One region of the Nesterenkonia lutea genome, then DNA from elsewhere that is predicted to be linked to it. Evidence: riboswitches for the same ligand, from Rfam matches in the RefSeq annotation. Region 1 holds a riboswitch; each other region holds the start of a gene.
What was found. A riboswitch is a leader RNA that binds a small molecule or an ion and turns the genes downstream of it on or off. The one in region 1 is predicted to bind S-adenosylmethionine.
Positions count from the first base shown of each region.

Region 2: linked by a shared signal. The riboswitch ahead of H4W27_RS13030 (NtaA/DmoA family FMN-dependent monooxygenase) and the one ahead of H4W27_RS07720 (LLM class flavin-dependent oxidoreductase) in region 1 are both predicted to bind S-adenosylmethionine.
Region 3: linked by a shared signal. The riboswitch ahead of H4W27_RS10160 (ABC transporter ATP-binding protein) and the one ahead of H4W27_RS07720 (LLM class flavin-dependent oxidoreductase) in region 1 are both predicted to bind S-adenosylmethionine.

Region 1 covers NZ_JADBED010000001.1:1,688,458-1,694,824, reverse strand. The annotation lists gene H4W27_RS07740 (asparaginase) at 1-1,017, shown strand, start outside; gene H4W27_RS07735 (polysaccharide deacetylase family protein) at 1,077-1,967, shown strand; gene H4W27_RS07730 (PPK2 family polyphosphate kinase) at 2,006-3,064, shown strand; gene H4W27_RS07725 (DUF805 domain-containing protein) at 3,089-3,622, opposite strand; SAM riboswitch class IV at 3,939-4,055, shown strand; gene H4W27_RS07720 (LLM class flavin-dependent oxidoreductase) at 4,123-5,511, shown strand; gene H4W27_RS07715 (ABC transporter substrate-binding protein) at 5,620-6,367, shown strand, end outside.
Region 2 covers NZ_JADBED010000001.1:2,853,712-2,860,078, forward strand. The annotation lists gene H4W27_RS13025 (acyl-CoA dehydrogenase family protein) at 1-581, opposite strand, end outside; gene H4W27_RS13030 (NtaA/DmoA family FMN-dependent monooxygenase) at 623-2,047, opposite strand; SAM riboswitch class I at 2,061-2,162, opposite strand; gene H4W27_RS13035 (aldo/keto reductase) at 2,252-3,277, opposite strand; gene H4W27_RS13040 (methionine ABC transporter permease) at 3,369-4,046, opposite strand; gene H4W27_RS13045 (methionine ABC transporter ATP-binding protein) at 4,043-5,071, opposite strand; gene H4W27_RS13050 (MetQ/NlpA family ABC transporter substrate-binding protein) at 5,068-6,072, opposite strand.
Region 3 covers NZ_JADBED010000001.1:2,223,616-2,229,982, forward strand. The annotation lists gene H4W27_RS10150 (hypothetical protein) at 1-726, shown strand, start outside; gene H4W27_RS10155 (ATP-binding protein) at 737-1,855, shown strand; SAM riboswitch class I at 1,950-2,061, shown strand; gene H4W27_RS10160 (ABC transporter ATP-binding protein) at 2,072-2,959, shown strand; gene H4W27_RS10165 (aliphatic sulfonate ABC transporter substrate-binding protein) at 3,150-4,232, shown strand; gene H4W27_RS10170 (ABC transporter permease) at 4,229-5,068, shown strand; gene H4W27_RS10175 (LLM class flavin-dependent oxidoreductase) at 5,182-6,367, opposite strand, start outside.

The DNA.
Region 1 (6,367 bases):
GAGGCTGACATGACTCGGATCGTCGTCCTGGCCACAGGTGGGACCATCTCCTCGCGGCAGCATTCCGAGGGTGGATCTCGGGCCAAGGACAACGCGGCCGATCTGATCGCGGCCCTGGACAAGCACGGCTTCGACGACTTCGGTCCGGGCATTGCGCTGGAGCCCCAGGACCTCGGCGTACAGAACTCGTTCAACTTCGCCTTCGCAGACCTCTCCCGCATCGCCCACGCCGTCGCAGAGATCCTCCACCGGGAGGACGTGGACGGCGTCGTCGTCACCCACGGCACGGACACCATGGAAGAGACGCTCGCGCTGCTGGGCTTCACCCATGATGATCCCCGTCCGGTGGTGCTCACCGGAGCCCAGCGAAGCCCCGATCACCCCGACAGCGACGGGCCCCGCAATCTTCGCGACGCGATCCTCACCGCCGCCTCCCCGGACTCGCGGGAGCAGGGGGTGCTTCTGGTCTTCGGTGGGGAGATCCACGCCGCGCTGGGCCTGCGCAAGGCGCATACTCTGGCTCCCCAGCCGTTCCGACACCGCAGCGCCGGAGCGCTGGGCACCATCACCGGATTGAGCCCGCGCTTCTTCACCCGCGCACTCTGGGCAGAGCCGCTCCCGCTGCCTGACCACGAGTTTGAGCGCCAGCGGGTGGACATGGTGCTGGGCTATCCCGGCGCAGACGCCACGCTTCTCCGCGCTGCCGTGGACGCTGGTGCCACCGGTGTCATCGTCCTCGGCGCCGGAGCCGGGAACCCCGGGAGCGCGCTGGTCCAGGCGATCCAAGAGGCCATCGCCCAGGGCGTGCTGGTGGGCCTGGGCACGCGCACCGGGGGCGGACCTGTCGCGGTGATCTACGGGGGAGGGGGCGCAGTGGACGCCGTCGCTGCCGGGGCCGTGCCGCTCGGTGACCTCCCCGCCACCCAGGCGAGGATCCTGATGGCGCTGCTGAGCAGCACCCACCCGGTGGAAGAAGCCCGGGAGTTGCTGGCGGCGCGGCTGACCTCGGCGGGATAGACGCAGAAGACCACTGGCGCAATCAGAAACCGCACAACACAGAAGAGAGGTGGCGCATCATGGCCAAAGAGATCTATGTAGCCCTCGGTATCGACGTCGACGCGGTCGGCGGCTGGCTGGGCTCCTATGGCGGGGAGGACTCCCCGGGCGACATCTCCCGCGGCATGTTCGCCGGCGAGGTCGGGGTGCCCCGGCTGAACAAGCTGCTGGCGAAGTATGACCTTCCCTCCACCTGGTTCTGGCCCGGACATTCCATCGAGACCTTCCCCCAGCAGTTTGACCAGGTGGTCGCCGCCGGCCACGAGATCGGGGTGCATGGCTACAGCCACGAGAACCCGATCGCGATGACCCGCGAGCAGGAGACCGAGATCCTGACCTACTGCATCGACCTGATCGAGAAGCGCGCCGGACGCCGCCCCACCGGATATGTGGCCCCGTGGTGGGAGTTCTCCGCCATCACCAATGAGCTCTTGCTGGAACAGGGCATCAAATACGACCACTCGCTGATGCACCGGGACTTCGAGCCCTACTACGTGCGCGCCGGGGACAACTGGGAACAGTCCAAGATCGACTACGACAAGCCTGCCAGCAGTTGGATGAAGCCGCTCATCCGGGGGGAGGAGACCGATCTGGTCGAGATCCCGGCCTCCTGGTACCTCGATGACCTGCCGCCGATGATGTTCATCAAGTCCAGTCCCAACAGCCACGGCTTCGTGAACCCGCGCCAGCTCGAGGAGATCTGGCGCGACCAGTTCGACTGGGTCTACCGGGAGAGTGACTACGCGGTCTTCACCATCACCATCCACCCGGACGTCTCCGGGCGTCCGCAGGTGCTGCTGATGCTGGAGCGGCTGATCGAGCACATCAACTCCCACGAAGGGGTGAAGTGGTCGCAGTTCAACGACATCGCCGATGACTTCCTCCGCAGGTCACCGCGCCAGTTCGGCTGACATACTTGCCCTCAGACCACTCGCCACAAGGAGACGCCTTGCCCAAGAATGATCAGAACCCCGCCCCTCTCGATGTTTCGCTGACCGGTGTGCGGGGGCCCAAGGGTGCGAAGAAGACCCCGTTCGAGGGCGACCCCCGCAGCCTCTGGCGGGTCAGCCAGTTCGCCTCCCCGTTCAGCCTCCCCGACGCACCGACTCGCAAGAAGGTGGGCTTCAAGGGCAAGAAGGACGACGGCGAGGACGCGCTCGCCGAACGCGCCGAGATGCTGGCTGATCTGCAGGAGCTCATGTGGGCCCACGTGGTCTCCGCCCCGGAGGCCGAGCAGCGGGAGGTGGCCAAGGCGATCGCCGCCCGGGTGCCGCGCCGCTCCCCGCAGGAGAAGGCCCGCCGCGAGGAGCTGTTCTCTCCCGAGGTGGAGAGCGCCCTCAGCGGCCTGGCCCGCGGACCGCGCGTGCTGCTGATCCTGCAGGGCATGGATGCCGCCGGCAAAGGTGGAGTGGTCAAGCAGGTGGTCAGCTCCATGGACCCCATGGGCGTGGAGGTGGCCGGGTTCGGCAAGCCCACCCCCGAGGAGAACGGCGAGCACTACCTGGAGCGCGTGATCCGCAGGCTCCCGCGGCCAGGGCATGTGGGAGTCTTTGACCGCTCGCACTACGAGGACGTGCTGGTTCCCACCATCACCGGCAGCGAGAGCACGGAGGAGCTGGAGCGCCGCACTGAGGCGCTGAAGCTCTTCGAGCTTGAACTGGTTCGTCAGGGGTTCGTGATCATCAAGGTCATGCTGCATGTCTCCCCGGAGGAGCAGCTGGATCGGCTGATCTCCCGGCTGGACCGCGAGGAGAAGCACTGGAAGTACGACCCCTCCGACGCCGATTCCCGCGCTCAGTTCTCCCTCTACCAGTCGATCCACGCGTATCTGCTGGAAGCCACCGACGCCGACCACGCGCCCTGGCATGTGATCGGCGCAGACCGCAAGTGGTACTCCCGACTGGCGGTGCAGGAGCTGCTCATCGCGGCGTTCGCGGATCTGAACCTGCGCTGGCCCGCGGCGGACTATGACGTGGAGACCGAACGGAAGCGGCTGCTGGAATCGTGAGGCCGCACTGACGAAGAAGAGAGCCTAGGGGAGGGGACGTCCTACATTCTGTGCCTCGGCCGATGGTTCCGTCGGGTACTCCCAGGCATGGATGTGCTTCTCAGGCCGAGTCGGCAGGATCATCAGGACCAGCACGATGATCGGGCCGATGAAGGGGATCAGCCACAGGAAGTACATAGGTCCTGGGAGTCCTGCGTCGTGCAGCCTTCGCCAGCTAAGGGCAAGCATCGGAAGGACCGTCACGACGCCCCAGATGAAAGCCGCGAGCGCGCTCATGAGGACGAGTCCCTCGACGTTTCCGGTGCCCTGAGTCAGGTCGAAGTAGCCCAGCGCAGGATCATATGTGCGCAGGTAGGGGATCGCGATCAGCCCGCTGACGACGTTCGTGAAGAGCTGTACCCACCAGTATTCGCTGCGCGAGGCGTACCCCTTGAAATGCGCGTACTTGCCGAAGAACCGCCGCACGGCTTGGCCCAGCGTGGCGCCGTAGAGCGGAGTATTCTGCTCAGGATCTGCTGTGTGTTTGAACTGTGACGGATCGGTGTTGGACAGGCTCACGCGCATCACTCCGTTGTCGACTGTTGCCCTATATATGTTCGAACCTAGGTGAAGTGGCGGTGTTAAGGGAAGTCGCACATGTGGCAGCTGCCTAGCATTGAGGTTTAAATCGAGGTGGTCTGACATCGGGTTTCTGACGAGCCAGCGGGGGTCGAGATCCTCTTCGAACCGCCGGAGCAGGTGGGCGCGATTCGCGCGGTCGTGGAGCCGCAGAGGAGAGTCCCTGTGTCGAAAGATGATGCAATGTGTCACTTTATGTTAACAACTATGTTCACCACTTGTGATCAGGCGGATCACTCTCTAGGCTGAGCTACAGAATCACGAGATCCGGACGACAGCCCTGGCTGTCCGGACAGCAACCCTCTCACCGTAGTGGGGTGCTCCAGGTGATGATTCGGCCCGGTGTCAACACCGTCCCGGGCAAGTACGGTGCCCCTGCGGCAGCTCTCTCAGCGGAGCGGCCCAGGAGCGCCACGGTCAGAGAGAGACGTGGACACTTCATGCCCGAGCAGACTCCGGCACGCGCCCCGCTGCACTTCAATGCCTTCGTGATGAACACGAACAGTCACATCCACCACGGCCAGTGGCGCCGCGAGGATGCGCAGCAGACGGAGTTCACCGACGTGGACACCTGGATCAACCTGGCCAAGATCCTGGAGGAGGCGAAGTTCGACGCGATGTTCTTCGCCGATGTCTCGGGCCACTACGGCGACTCCGACGCGGACTACTCGGTGTACCTCAACGAGGGGCTGCAGATCCCGTCCAACGATCCGACCGTGCTGCTGGGCGCCCTGGCCGTGGTGACCGAGAACATCGGTCTGGCCACCACATCCAACGTCTTCCAGTCGCATCCGTTCCAGTTCGCCCGGCAGATCTCCACGCTGGACCACATCTCCAAGGGTCGGATCGCCTGGAACATCGTCACCGGGATGCAGGACAACGGCTCCCGCAACTACGGCATGCCTCGACTCACCGAGCACTCCGAGCGCTACCGCTGGGCCGATGAGTACGTCGATGTGACCTACAAGCTCTGGGAAGGCTCCTGGGAGGACGACGCAGTGATCAAGGATCGTGCGGGATCCCAGTACTCGGACCCTGACAAGGTGCACAAGATCTACCACCAGGGCGAACGCTATTCGGTGGAGGGCCCGCATCTTCCCTCGCCGTCGCCGCAGCGCACCCCCGTCCTCTTCCAGGCCGGCTCTTCCGCCTCGGGTCGCGACTTCGCCGCCCGCAACGCCGAAGCTGTCTTCCTGGGGGCTCCGAACGCAGAGGCGGCGAGGTTCCAGATCGAGGACACCCGCGCTCGCGCCGTGGAAGCCGGACGCGCAGCGGGGGATATCAAGTTCTTCCAGGGCCTGAGCTTCATCATCGGAGACACCGAGGAAGAAGCTCAGCGGAAGCTCAAGGAAGCCGAAGAATACGTCTCGCTGGACGGCTACCTCGCGCACGCGGCCCTGGTGGACCCGGACGGACGCGTCTACCCACCCGAGACGCCGCTGAAGGACGTGCAGACCAACACCCGGCGTGGGTTCACCGAGTGGGCGTCCAAGACGATCACCGACCGTGAACCTCTGGTAGCCGACATCGCCTGGCGCTCCAACCGCAACAACCGGATCGTCGGCACGCCTGAGCAGATCGCCGATCAGCTGGAACTGTGGCAGGCCGCCGGCGTGGACGGCGTGAACGTCGTCAACTGGGTGATCCCCGGATCCTTCCAGGAGTTCGCCGACAAGGTGCTGCCCGTCCTGCGCGAGCGAGGCCTCGCCCAGCGCGAATACACCCCGGGCACGCTGCGGCAGAAGCTCTTCGGTCGCGACCGGCTGCCCGAGACCCACCCGGGCGCCCGCTACCGCGGAGCATTCGCCGCGGTCCCCGCCACCGTCTGAGCCTCGCGCACCACCATTCCTCCCGTCTGAACCACTCCGAGAAGGAGCACCATGACCACCCCGCCCTCCCCGAACGCACCCAAAAACAAGTGGAGATCCAGACTTCCCATGGGTGCAGCAGCGCTCCTCAGCGCAGCCGTACTCACCGCATGCAGCGGCACCTCCGGCCTGGTCAGCACCGAACAGGTCGCGGACCGGCAGTCCACTGACGATCCCCAGTCCGGCGGCATCATCGAATACGGGCACCTCCAAGAGCCCAAGTGCGTCTTCGGCGGGTGGATCCAGGAGAACTTCACCGCGCGCCAGATCCTGGACTCCCTCGTCTCTCAGGATGACGAGGGCGAGATCGTCCCCTGGCTCGCCACCGACTGGGAGGTCTCCGAGGATCAGCTGGTCTGGACGCTGGATCTGCGCGAAGACGTCTCCTTCACCGACGGCACACCCGTCAACGGCCAGGCCGTGGCGCACAACTTCGACTACTGGCTCGACGGCGGCAACGGCACCGCCGCCGCACACCTGGGCGGCTTCTATGAAGAAGCCACCGCAGTGGATGAGCACACCGTCGAGATCCAGCTCTCCGCCCCGTTCTCGCCCTTCCTCTCCACCTTGTCCCAGTCCTATTTCGGCATTCAGTCGCCCACCGCACTGGAGACCCGCAGCGATGAGGAGAACTGCAGAGCCCCCATCGGCTCGGGTCCCTTCACCGTGCAGGCCTGGGAGAGCGGCCAGTACCTCGAGTTCGCCCGCAATGAGGACTACAACTCCGCCCCTGCGAACGCGAAGCACCAGGGTCCGGCCTATGTGGAGGGGATCCGGTGGAGCTTCATCCCGGACAACACCTCGCGCTACGGCTCGC
Region 2 (6,367 bases), 1.2 Mb from region 1:
ACCAGCCCGGGGGCATCGGTCCTGACCGGGAAGCTCGCGAACTCTTCCCCGTAGCGGGTGGTGACGTTGACCCAGTCCGCGAACAGGGTGCCGGTGCTGTAGTACTTCTTGCCGTCGAGTCGCAGCGTCCCATCGGCGTGACGGCTCAGAGTGGTGGTCTGCTTCTCCCAGCTTTCAATGCCCTGTTCGCTCTGGGCGTTGCCGATGATCGCGCGATGCTCCACGGCCTGATTCGACCAGAAGGCCCTCTCCGCGGAATCGCCGCTGCTCAGGTGGGCTTCCAGGAACGCGAAGTGGCCGCGCCACAGGTGCGCCACGTGCGGGTCAGACTGGGCGAGGTCGATGAGCAGCCGGAACAGGGTCTGCGCCGGGACGCCTTCTCCTCCGAGATGGCGAGGGACTCGCAGGGCGCCGAAGCCGGCGTGCCGCAGCCACTCGACCTGTTCGAACGGAAGGATCCGTCCTTGTTCACGCTCGAGGGCGCCCTGCGCGATCCGGTGGAAGACCTCGGCGTAGCGTTCATGGAGTTCCGGGTAGCCCGGGGCGGCGTCGGTGTGCAGGTCTGGGTGATGAAGTGTCATGGTGATCCTCAAGTGAAGGGTTCGGGGCCGGCGGGGATCGCTCAGGCTGGGGTCAGGCGCGCGCCGAAGGGTGCGGCCGGGAGCTTCAGGTTGGAGGGATCCAGGTAGCGGCTCGAGGGGTGTGTGCTGTGGGGGCCGGGTCCTGCGCCGAGCAGGCGCTCGCGGAGGGTCTGGCCGGGCGTGTATTCGGTCCGGGCGAGGCCTCGTCGCTGGAGCACCGGGACGACCAGTTCCACGAAGTCCCTGATGGTGCCGAAGCTGATCTGATTGCCGATGTTGAAGCCATCAAGACCAGACTCGTGAGCCCAGTGAGTCAGCGCATCCGCAGCCTGAGCCCCGGTGCCCACCACGCGGAGACCGTTTCTGGCTCGTCCACCGGCCCCGGCTGAACCGCGAAGGTCCTTGACCCGCTGGCCCTCGCGCCACCCGCGGATGAGGATCTCGTGACCGGGGTCTCGGCGACGGATGATGTCAGCGACGAGCTCCTCGTGCGGATACCTTTCCAGGCCCGGGATGCGCCCGTTCTTCTGCAGGGCGGCCCAGTCGCTGCGGCAACGGTCGATCTCCGCGGCCTTCGCGTGGGCCTGTTCCTCGGTGGGTGCCACGATGACCTGGGCCGCGGCCAGGAAGCGCAACTGATCCGGATCTCGTCCTGAAGCGGCGGCGTGCGACTTGATGGTCTCCACATTGGCCCGGATCGCCTCCGGTGAGTTCCCACCCAGGAACACCACCTCGGCATGTCTGCCGGCGAATGCCATCCCGGTCAGGGAGCTCCCCGCCTGGAAGATCACCGGCAGGCGCTGCGGGGACGGTGCCACCAGATGTGGCCCACGCACCGAGAAGTGACGGCCCTTGTGGTCGATGTAGCGCACCTTGTCCGGGTCTGCCCAGGTGCGAGTCTGGGTGTCACCCAGGACCGCGTCGGAGTCCCAGGATCCCAGGAGCAGCTTGTAGACCACGTCGAGGAATTCGTCCGCGATCTCATAGCGCGTGTCGTGCTGGACCTGGTCCGGGAGTCCGAAGTTCTGCGCCGCGTTCTTCAGGTACGAGGTCACCACATTCCAGGCGATCCGCCCTTCGGAGAGCGCGTCCAGGGTCGCGAGGCGACGAGCGAAGGCGAACGGCGGCTCGTAGGTGGTGGAGAAGGTGGCGGCGAGCCCCAGGTGATCGGTGGATTCTGCCAGTGCGCCGAGGAGGATCAGCGGGTCCAGAGCAGGTATCTGGTACCCCTGGCTCACCGGGCTGCGCAGCCCGTCCTCGGCGCTGTCGTAGGCGCCGACCACATCGGCGAGGAACAGCTGGTCGAATCGACCCTGCTCGAGAATGCCGCCCAGCTCCCGCCAGAAGGACAGACTGTCGACGCCGTGGCGCCGGTCCTCAGGGTGAGTCCACGTTCCGGGCGAGAGGTGCACCACCGAGCCCATCTCGAAGAGGCTCAGTATCAGCGGACGGTCATGACGAGTCATACATTCCTGCCTTTCTCCATCGGTCCTGGCGGGAGCACCGTATCGACGTGAATGTTCACGACTTGGGTTGCTGCGACGTCACTGAGCCAGATCTCTCAGTCGCTCTTGATGGTTGATACAGCTACGAGACTAAGCCCGCGGAGGCGCTTTGTCACATATTAAGAATTAAATGTTCATATAACATTTTTAGGGGCTTGGAGTGGCTCAGTCGCGAGGGAGAAGGTTCTCTCGCCCGCCGGAGACCCACGCGGGATCGAAGCTGCGATCACCGTGGACCCGTCCCGCGAGAGCATCAAGCTCCCCCGAGATCTCACCGGTGAGCTCCAGCTGCGCGGCCCCGCGCTGCAGCTCGTCCCAGTGCGACGCAGACCGGGTCCCAGGAATGGGGGAGATCGCGACGCCGCGAGCCTGGGCCTGCTGGTAGAGCCAGGCGATGGCGAGGCCGGCGGTGGGCAGCTGGAGACGCTGCGCGTTCAGGCGCAGTTCACCGGCCAGCGCGTGGTTGTGCTCCAGGTTCTCCGGCCTGAACCAGGGAAAGGACCTGCGTGCGTCCTCCGCGGGCAGAGCCTGGGCGTCGAAGTGGTCGGTGAGGAGACCTCGGCCCACGGGTGAATAGGGGACGAACCCGATGCCGAGCTCCGCGCAGGCCGGCAGGACATATTCCTCGACGTCGCGGGCGAAGAGGCTCCATTCGCTCTGCACGGCGGTGAGGGGGTGCACTGCATGTGCCCTCCGGATCTCCTCAGCCGTGGCCTCGGAGAGTCCGATCCGCCTCACCTTGCCAGCGGTGACCAGGTCGCTCAGCGCGCCCACACTCTCCTCGATCGGAGTCTGCGGGTCGACTCGGTGCAGGTAGTACAGATCAACGTAGTCGGTGCCCAGACGCGCGAGGCTCAGGTCGATCTGTTCTCTGATGTAGGCGGCATCTCCCCGCGCCCGGCGTCTGCCGACCCCTGCGCCCTTCTCGATGCCGACCTTCGTGGCGAGGACGAACTGCTCCCGGCGGTTCCGCAGGAACTCACCGACCAGACGCTCACTCTCGCCATCGCCATAGATGTTGGCCGTGTCGAGGAATGTGATGCCGCGATCGGCCACATGCTCCAATATCTCCTGAGCCCCCGCGTCGGTGACGGATCCGTAGGCTCCGGCGAGGGACATTGCACCGTAGCCCAGTGACGAGACCTCCAATGCATGGCGGCCGTCTCCCAGGGTGATGGAACGTAGCGTCATCGATGAATCCTTCTGCTGTTCGGGGCTGCTGTTCGGGCTGTTCGAGCTGTTCTGCGGGGCCGCACCTCGGGGCAGGAGCCCTCGGCGCCGTTCATCGACGCATGACCTTGCGTGCCGCCCAGTTGCCCACCAGCTGGAGCGACTGGACGAAGACGATCACCACGATGACCGCCAGCCAGGTGACCTCCGGGCGGAACCTGTTGTAGCCCTCGACGATGGCGAAGTTGCCGATGCCGCCGCCGCCGATGATCCCTGCCAGAGCCGACATGTCGGTGAGCGCGATGATCACAAAGGTATACCCCAGGATCAGCGGGCCCAGCGCCTCCGGCAGCAGCACGGTGAGGATGATGCGCCGCCGGGAGGCGCCCATGGCGCGGGCGGCCTCGATCACGCCGGGATCGATGGAGACCAGGTTCTGCTCCACGATCCGCGCGATCGCGAAGGTGGAGGCCCAGATCATGACGAAGATCACCGCGTCATTTCCGATCCCGGAGCCGATCACGAAGATGGTGACCGGCTGCAGCGCCGCGATAAGAATGACGAACGGCACCGGACGGATCAGGTTCACGATGAAGTTCATCGCCATCCAGGCAGGCTTGTTCGAGAGGAGTCCGCCCTCTCGCGTGGTGTACAGCGTGAGTCCGATGGCGAGTCCGATCAGCCCGCCGAGCAGGAACGCCCACGCCACCATATAGATGGTGTCGAAGATGGCCTCAACCAGCTCGGGCCCGTAATAGCTCCAGTCCAGAGCCTGGTATGTGTCGATCACGCGTCCACCTCCTGCACTTCCCCGGCGGCGTCGAGCGCCGCGACGAAGGCTCTCACTGCTTCGGGATCACCTTCCACGGCCAGGGTCAGCAGTCCATAGGAGGCGTTCTTGGTGGTGCTCATGCCTCCATGAACGATCTCGAACGAGACTCCATGGGACGCGGCCTCTCCCAGCACCGCGCTGACCGCGCCTGCGTCATGCAGCGAGACCACGATGAGTCGTCCGGAGCTGTGGCGACGAATCCATTCCACCTCCTCGACCGAGGGACGGTTCTTCAAGGCCGCACCGACGAAGCTGGCATCCTTCGTCTCGCGCGGACTGGAGAAGACGTCATAGACGAGCCCTGTCTCGACGATTCGCCCGTTGTCCATCACTGCGACTCGGTCAGCGATGGACCTGATGACCTCCATCTCATGGGTGATGGCCACGATCGTGATGCCCAGCTCTTCATTGGCTCGACGCAGAAGTCTCAGCACCTCGCCGGTGGTGTTGGGGTCCAGCGCCGAGGTGGACTCGTCTGCCAGCAGAATGTCCGGCTTAGCGGCCAGGGCGCGGGCGATGCCCACCCGCTGCTTCTGACCGCCCGAGAGCTGCTCGGGGTGCTGATCTGCCTTCTCGCTCAGACCCACAAAGTCCAGCAGCTCCTCAACCCGAGCGTCCCGGTCGGACTTCTTCCAACCGGCCACCTTCAACGGATACGCCACATTGCCGGCGACGTTTCTGGAGTGGAAGAGGTTGAACTGCTGGAAGACCATGCCGATGCGGGATCTCACCTTGGCCAGCTGGCCTTCCCGCATCGCAGAGATCTCCTGGTCCAGCACGTGGATCGAACCGGCGGTGGGACGCTCGAGTCCGTTGATGAGCCGGATCAGCGTGGATTTCCCGGCTCCGGAGAACCCGATGACGCCGTAGACCTCACCGCGGTCGACGCGCAGACTGACGTCGTCGACCGCGGTGACAGTCTTGTCTCCGGTTCCGAAGGTCCGCGAGACATTGCGGAATTCGATGAGCGGGCCGGAGCTCACGCGTCGTCGTCCTCCTCGTCGGGCTCGTCTGACTCTTCGTCCGTGCCGGACCCGCCATCTGCACTCTGCAGCGAGTCCTCATAATCGACCAATGACTCCTGGAGCTGCTCGGGAGTGACCTCGGAGGCTGGGACGGAGGTCCCGGCCGAGAGCTCAGCCTCGATCTCCAGCACCCGCTCATCGTGATAGACCGCCGCGATCTCGCGAAGCGCCTCATTGTCGCTGTCCTCGGCGCGGGTGACGAAGGCGTTGATGTACGGGAACGCCGCGGCCTCGGTGGGGTCGTCGGCGAAGATGCCGTCTCCGTCGGGGTCCAGCTCGGCATCCTGGGCGAAGTTGTTGTTGATGACCGAGCCCTCCACCGACTCCAGCGCGTTCACCGTCTGCTGGGCGGCCACGGGCTGCACCTGGACGGTGGAGGCTTCCTCGTCGATGTGGCGCGGCTCCGGCTGGCGGTTCTCCTCGGAGAGTTCGACCAGTCCGGCGGCCACCAGCACGTTGATGGCGCGTCCCTGATTGACGGCGTCATTGGGGATCGCGATGGTGTCCCCGGCCGCGAACTCGCTGACGTCCTCGTATTCATTGGAGTAGAGGGTCAGCGGCACGGCAGCGGTGGAGCCGATGGGCTGCAGGTCCTCACCCGAGCTGACGTTGTAGTCCGCCAGGTACGCGATGTGCTGGAACCAGTTCGCGTCGATGTCTCCGCTGGTCAGTGCGGGGTTGGGCTGGGTGTACTCGGTGAACTCGACGAGCTCGATCTCATAGCCGAGCTCCTCCTCCGCGATGCGCTCGACCTCGCGGTGACTCTCGTTGGCTCCGACGACGCCGATGCTGAACTCCTGCTGGTCCGCCGGGGCGGCCTCAGCCTCGTCGCCGCCGCGATCGAAGACGCTGCAGCTGCTCAGCGCCAGTGCCAGGGTGGCGCTGACGGCGATGGCGCTCAGGCCGCGGTGCCGGGGGTTCACGGTGGGCTGCGCAGGGGTCTGCTGATGGTTGCTCATGGTGTGGTCCTTAGATGTCAGGAGGGCAGAAGGGTGCCCGAGAAGAGAGGTGGGCGCCCGCAGAACATGCCGCAGGCGGTGCTCGCCGGTCAGGCGCGAACGTGGAGTGCACAGATCTGTGCACCGGTGAAGGTGGGTTCCTTTCGACGCTGCTCTTGCCTGTCCCAGTCAGCACCGTTGGTGAGCCATAAAGTTCAATCAACGGTGAGAACAAGCCGCTTCGTGATCCGGGACCACCCTTGAACATGGGGTTGGTGAGTGACCGTGAACGGATCGTCGGATCACCGCCTGTCAG
Region 3 (6,367 bases), 540 kb from region 1:
GGGGTCGTGGTCGGCGGCATGGACGCCACTGTCACCACGCTGGTCAGCGCTCATGCCCGGAGGATCACCGCGGACCCGACGCTGCTGCGTCGGCATCTGGAGATCCAGGACATCGCTGTGGCACAGGACCCGCGGGCCGCCGAAGACGAGCCCGGCTCCGCGGAGGAATCTTCCCCGGGAGCCTCTGCCGCGGTCACGCTCAGCAGCAGCGTCCGTGTCTTCGTCGTCGGTGACCGGGTGTGCGCGGCGCTGCTTCTGCTTCCCGCCATGGTCCTGGGCGACGGACGCTCGACCCTGCGTGAACTCATCGCACGAGACTCGCAGGCGCGCGGCAGGCACGTTCTGCTCGCCGCGCCTCCGACGCAGGCGACACAGCCCACCCTCCACGAACAGCCGGAGGAGCTCGCCCGGGTTCCCGAGGCGCAGGAGCTGGTGCGCCTGGGAGACTCGCTGGAGATGCGCACGGGAGGCCTGAGCGTCGACGTGACCGAAGCGATCCACGAATCGCTGCATGAACTGGCCGTGGAGGCCGTGGCCGCCGTGCCGGGGCTCAACGCGGCCGCCGTCGACCTCGAGATCCCCGACCTGGGGTCTGCCGACGGAGCCTTCGTCCGGGCAGTTCTGCCTGACGCAGACATCAGTCCCGCGCACTTCCCCGCCTACGGCGACTCCCGTGACGTCGCAGGGGCCATCGCTGAGGAGATCCTGCTTCGTGCATCACGATAATCTGAGCCCCATGAGAGTGGAGACCCAGCCCGGGCAGACCGAGGCCGACCGGCGAGCTCGCCCAGCACTTGAGCTCGACGCGGAGCCGCAGGCCCTCGAGACGTTCATCGCCGAGCAGCTCGAACCGGCCTTCGATCAGCTGCACCGCTGGCAGAACATCATGGACCACGAGATGCTTCTCCACCGCGCCGCCCGGCGCAAGAAGATGACGATCACCAAGATCAACGATTCGAACGTCCTCTTCTTCCTCGCCGGGATGGTGGTCGGCGGGATGGACACTGTGGTGACCTCCCTCGTCAGCCACCAGGCCCGCCGAGTCTCCGCCTCCAAGGCCATGACGAAGAAGTACCTGCAGGCGGCCGAGGTCCCGACCCCCAGGGGCCGGGCGATCAATCCCACCGAGTTCAGCCGCGCCGTGCAGCATCTGAAGAAGTCCGGCGGGCCGGTGACGGTCAAACCCTCCGCTGGGCGCGCAGGCCGCGGCATCACCACCGCTGTGACCACGAAGGAGCAGCTGCGCCAGGCGTGGACCTCGGCGATGGCGGCACGCTCGGCCACCTCGAGCGCGCGGTACGTGATCATGGTGGAGGAGCACCGGCCCGGCCTGGACATCCGCGCCTATGTGGTCGGCGAGACGGTGGTCGCCGCCGTCGCCCGCGTCCCGTTCTACGTCATCGGCGACGGACTCAGCACTGTGGGAGAACTCGCCGCCGCGGAGCTCGAGCGGCGCCGGCCCAACGCTTACCTCTCCGCCCGGCAGCCCCGAGTCACCGACGCGTTCCTCGCTCCGATGGGGATCACGATGCAGACCGTTCCGGAGCGCGGCGCGCTGCAGCTCCTGACCCCGACGGCAGACACCGCTCGAGGCGGAGGGCTCGCCGTCGATGTCCTGGAGCTGCTCAGCGATGAGCTCCGAGACCTCGCCGCAGACGGGCTCCTGGCTGTTCCCGGCCTGGGCGCGGGGGCGGTGGACATGCTCGCACCGGATCTGGGAAGTGCGGCGGAGGCCGTGGTGCTGGACGTGAACCCCTATGCGAACCTCATGCAGTTCCACTACCCGGCCTATGGCACGGCTCGGCGGGTCAACGATCCGATCATCGACCAGCTGCTGCACCGCGCCTCGCGCTGACCGGCCGGGCACGACCACGCTCTTTGTGTCGTTTTGTCTCACCCAATGAAATCAATTTTGATCAGATTCTGGGCCTGTGCGTATCCTGGTGGACGTACCATCCCGAGCGGCCGAGAGATCTGGCTCGTCGACGCCGCAGCAACCCGGGTATGGGCACCTTGATCAGGTGCCTGTTCGCCGGGTGCTACCGCCAGGATCGATGGGAGTATTCCTCTGATGATTTCGCCTGCCTCCACCCTGACCGAGGACGACGTGACGGCACCCGGTGCTGCCACCGGCTCCAGTGCCCCCGCCTCCGGCTCCGGCGCGGCATCGACCGGCCGACCCGGCTACACCTCGCTCGATGTTCGACTCGACGGCGTCGGTCGCTCCTTCGGTGAGCACACCGTGCTGCGCGATGTCAGTCTCACCGTCGCTCCCGGCGAGGTGCTGGCCATCCTCGGGTCCTCGGGCTGCGGGAAGTCGACTCTGCTGCGCGCCGTCGGAGGTCTCGACACCGGCAGCACCGGTCAGATCCTGATCGACGGATCACCGGTGCAGCGCTATGACGAGCGCACCGCCGTCGGCTTCCAGGAGCCGCGCCTGCTGCCCTGGCGCTCGATCTATAAGAACGTGAGTCTCGGCCTGCCGCGCAGCCTGTCCAAGGCCGAGGGGCGCGAACGCGTGGATGAGCTGCTGGAACTGGTAGGGCTTCGCGACCGGGCCTCGCTGCGGCCGCGGGAGATCTCAGGGGGCATGGCCCAGCGCGCCTCACTGGCGCGGGCACTGGCTCGGCGTCCCGGCGTGCTGCTCCTCGATGAGCCCTTCGGCGCCCTGGACGCCCTCACGCGGCTGAAGATGCAGGACCTGCTGCTCGACCTCCATGCACAGACCGGCACCACTGTGCTGCTGGTCACCCACGACGTGGACGAGGCGCTCCAGCTCGCGGACCGGGTCCTGCTGCTCGGCCGGAATCCGCAGGATCCCGCAGCAGCCGAAGGTGCGACGATCGCGCGGCTGTTGGAAGTGCCGGGAACCCGCCCCCGAGACCGCGCCTCCGCAGAGCTCGCTGCCCTGCGCGGGGAGCTGTTCTCCGGCCTCGGCGTGGACTCCCACACCCACTGACCTCCGCACCGTCGCCGTCGCCGTCTGGAGCCTCTCCGCACGCCGAGGGCCGCAGGTCGATCCGAGCAGCCCGCCGGCCCGCCCTGGGGCGGATGCGCGCGGCGGCACCCCGCTCGCTGAAGCCCAACCCTGAACATAACCACTGAAGCTTCATCCGAAGCTGCACCGTTGAAGAACCGAAAGGCGCTCCATGCCCAGCACCACCGCTTCCCACTCGTTCGGCACTTCCCGCGGCTCGGCCACGAAGGCCGTCTCGGTCGCCGCCGCCGTCGCCCTGCTCGCCACCGCCTGCGGCAGCGATGGCGGCGAGGACGAGCAGCTCGAGACGCTGAACATCGACTTCGCCACCTACAACCCGCTGAGCCTGATCATCCTGGAGAACGGCTGGCTGGAGGAGGAGCTGGAGGAACTCGACGTGGACGTCAAATGGGTCCAGTCCCAGGGCTCGAACGTCGCCAATGAGAACCTCCGGGCCGAGAACATCCACGTGGGCTCCACCGCCGGATCCGCGGCGCTGCTCAACCGCGCGGTCGGCGCGGACACTCACACGATCATGATCGAGAATCAGCCTGAGTGGTCTGCCCTGGTCATCAACGAGGATTCGGACATCGAATCGGTGGAGGATCTCGAGGGTGCATCGATCGCGGCCACGCCGGCGACGGACCCCTACTTCTTCATGGCTCGCTCCCTGCAGGAGGCGGGACTCAGCGTGGACGACGTGGAGATCCAGGCCCTGCAGCATGCCGACGGACGCCAGGCGCTGGCCAACGGCGACGTCGACGCCTGGGCCGGCCTCGATCCCATCATGGCCGGAGCAGAGGCCGACGGCGCCGAGCTGCTCTACCGCAACGTCGACTTCAACACCTACTCGGTGGTCAACGCGACCGGTGACTTCGTGGAGAACCACCCCGACATCGCCCAGATCGTGGTCAACGTCTACGAGCAGGCGCGTGAATGGGCCACCGAGAACCCCGAGGGCACTGCAGAGATCCTCGCGGAGTACGCCGGGATCGAGCCGGAGATCGCCGAGGCCGTCATCACCGAGCGCACGAACTTCGACATCGATCCGGTGCCCGGCGATGACGTCTACGCCGCGATGGAGGCCGCCGGACCGTTCTTCGTGGAGAACGGCGACGTGGACAGCCAGGATGACGTGGACGAGGCGCTGGAGTCGCTGTTCCATCCCGAGTTCGCCGAGAACCGCGAAGCAACCGACGCCGAGGGCACCGAGGACGCCGCAGACGAGGCTGACATCGAGGAGACCGAAGAGTGACAGACACCCTCTACGTCACGGGTGCCTCGGTGCCCGATGCCACCCCGAAGCCCCCGAGACGCCGCAACCGGCTCACCAGGAAGGTGCCGGGAGGCGGACTGCTGATCGGCGCCGTCGTCCCGGTGCTGCTGCTGGGTCTGTGGTGGCTGGCCACCGATGTCACCGGCACCTTCAGCCAGGTGCAGCTGCCCGCACCGCAGGCGGTGTTCAGCGCCGGGCTGGGACTCTTCGAATCGGGCGAGCTCTTCGAGCACATGGCGATCTCTCTGCAGCGCGTGCTGCTGGGCTTCGCCATCGGCGCCGTCCTGGGACTGGCGCTGGGGGCGCTTCTGGGTCTCTCCTCCATCGCCGACGGCCTGCTGCATCCCACAGTGGGCGCGTTCCGGGCAGTGCCGTCCCTGGCCTGGGTGCCGCTGCTGCTGCTCTGGGTCGGCATCGATGAGGATTCAAAGGTCATCCTGATCGCCATCGGCGCGTTCTTCCCGGTGTTCACCGCGATCCACTCCGCGCTGCGCCATGTGGACGCTCAGCTGGTCGAGGCCGGGCGCGCCTTCGGCTTCCACGGAGTGCGGCTGCTGGGGACGGTGCAGCTTCCCGCCGTGGTGCCCAGCGTGTTCTCCGGTCTCCGGCTCGCACTGGCCCAGGCGTGGCTGTTCCTGGTGGCCGCCGAGCTGCTGGCCTCCTCCGAGGGTCTCGGATTCCTGCTCACCGAGTCCCAGAACAACGGGCGCACGGACCGGCTGCTGCTGGCCATCGTGCTGCTCGCCCTGCTGGGCAAGCTCACCGATACGCTGCTCGGCCTGCTCGAGCGCAAGGCGCTGAAGACCTGGGCCTGACCCTCCGCTCCCCCGCGCCGGCCGCGCTTTACCAGGGCTTGCGCGTTCTACCAGCCGAACCTCGGCCCGGTAGATCGCGCAAGCCCCGGTATTCTGCGCACTAGAAGGGCCGGTCAGCTCTTCCGGCGCAGCTGGAACTGGGCTCCGTGGTGCTCTGCGGGCAGGTGATCGCCAGCGCCGAAGAGCTTGTTGCGCAGGGTGCCCTCGGTGTACTCGGTCTTGTACCGGCCAAGCTTCTGCAGCTCGGGCACCACATGCTCCACCACGTCCTCGAAGGTGCCCGGAGTGATGTGATACGCGAGGTTGAACCCGTCCACGTCGGTCTCCTCCTGCCACTCGATGAGCTGCTGCGCCGCCGAGGCCCCGCCACCGACGATGACCGGGCCGAATCCGCCGACGCCGACCCATTCGGCCAGCTGCCGGACGGTCCAGGCCTCGTCCTCCCGGCCGGAGGCCTTCTGGAAGGTCTCCACGGTGGACTGGATGGCGTTGGACTCCACATCCCCGATCGGCTGGTCCAGGTCGAACTGGCTCAGATCGATCCCCATCCAGCCCGACATCAGCACCAGTCCGCCCTCGGCATCGATGTATTGAGCCAGATCCTCGTACTTGGCCTGCGCGGCGGCGTCGTCGCGACCCGTGACGATGGTCTGCATCGCGAAGATCCGCACGGAGTAGGGGTCCCGTCCGGCCTCTGCCACTGACTGACGGATCTTCGCCACGGAGGCCTTGGCGAGCTCCTTGGTGGGCGGATTGATGAACACCGCCTCGGCATGCCTGCCGGCGAAGGCGCGCCCGCGGGCGGAGGCGCCTGCCTGATAGATCACCGGTGTGCGCTGCGGGGAGGGCTCCACGACGCCGATGCCGGGGGTCTTGAAGAACTCCCCCTGATGTTCGATCCGGTGCACCTTGGCGGGGTCGGTGAAGACGCCGGAGGCCTTGTCCGCCACCACGGCGTCATCCTCCCAGGAGCCCTCGAGCAGCTTGTAGACCACTTCCAGGTACTCGTCGGCGTGGTCGTAGCGCCGGTCGTGCTCCATCTGGTCGTCCTGGCCCATGTTCTGCGCGGCGGAGGGCAGGTAGCCGGTGACCACGTTCCAGCCCACCCGACCGCCGGTGAGGTGATCCAGCGTGCCCAGCCGGCGGGAGAACGGATACGGGTGCTCATAGGCGGTGCCGGCGGTGATGCCGAAGCCCAGGTTCTTGGTCACGGCGGCCATCGCCGAGACCAGCAGGAACGGGTCCTGCAGCGGGATCTGGGCGCCCGAGCGCAGGGCGGCGTCCGGGTTCGAGCCGAAC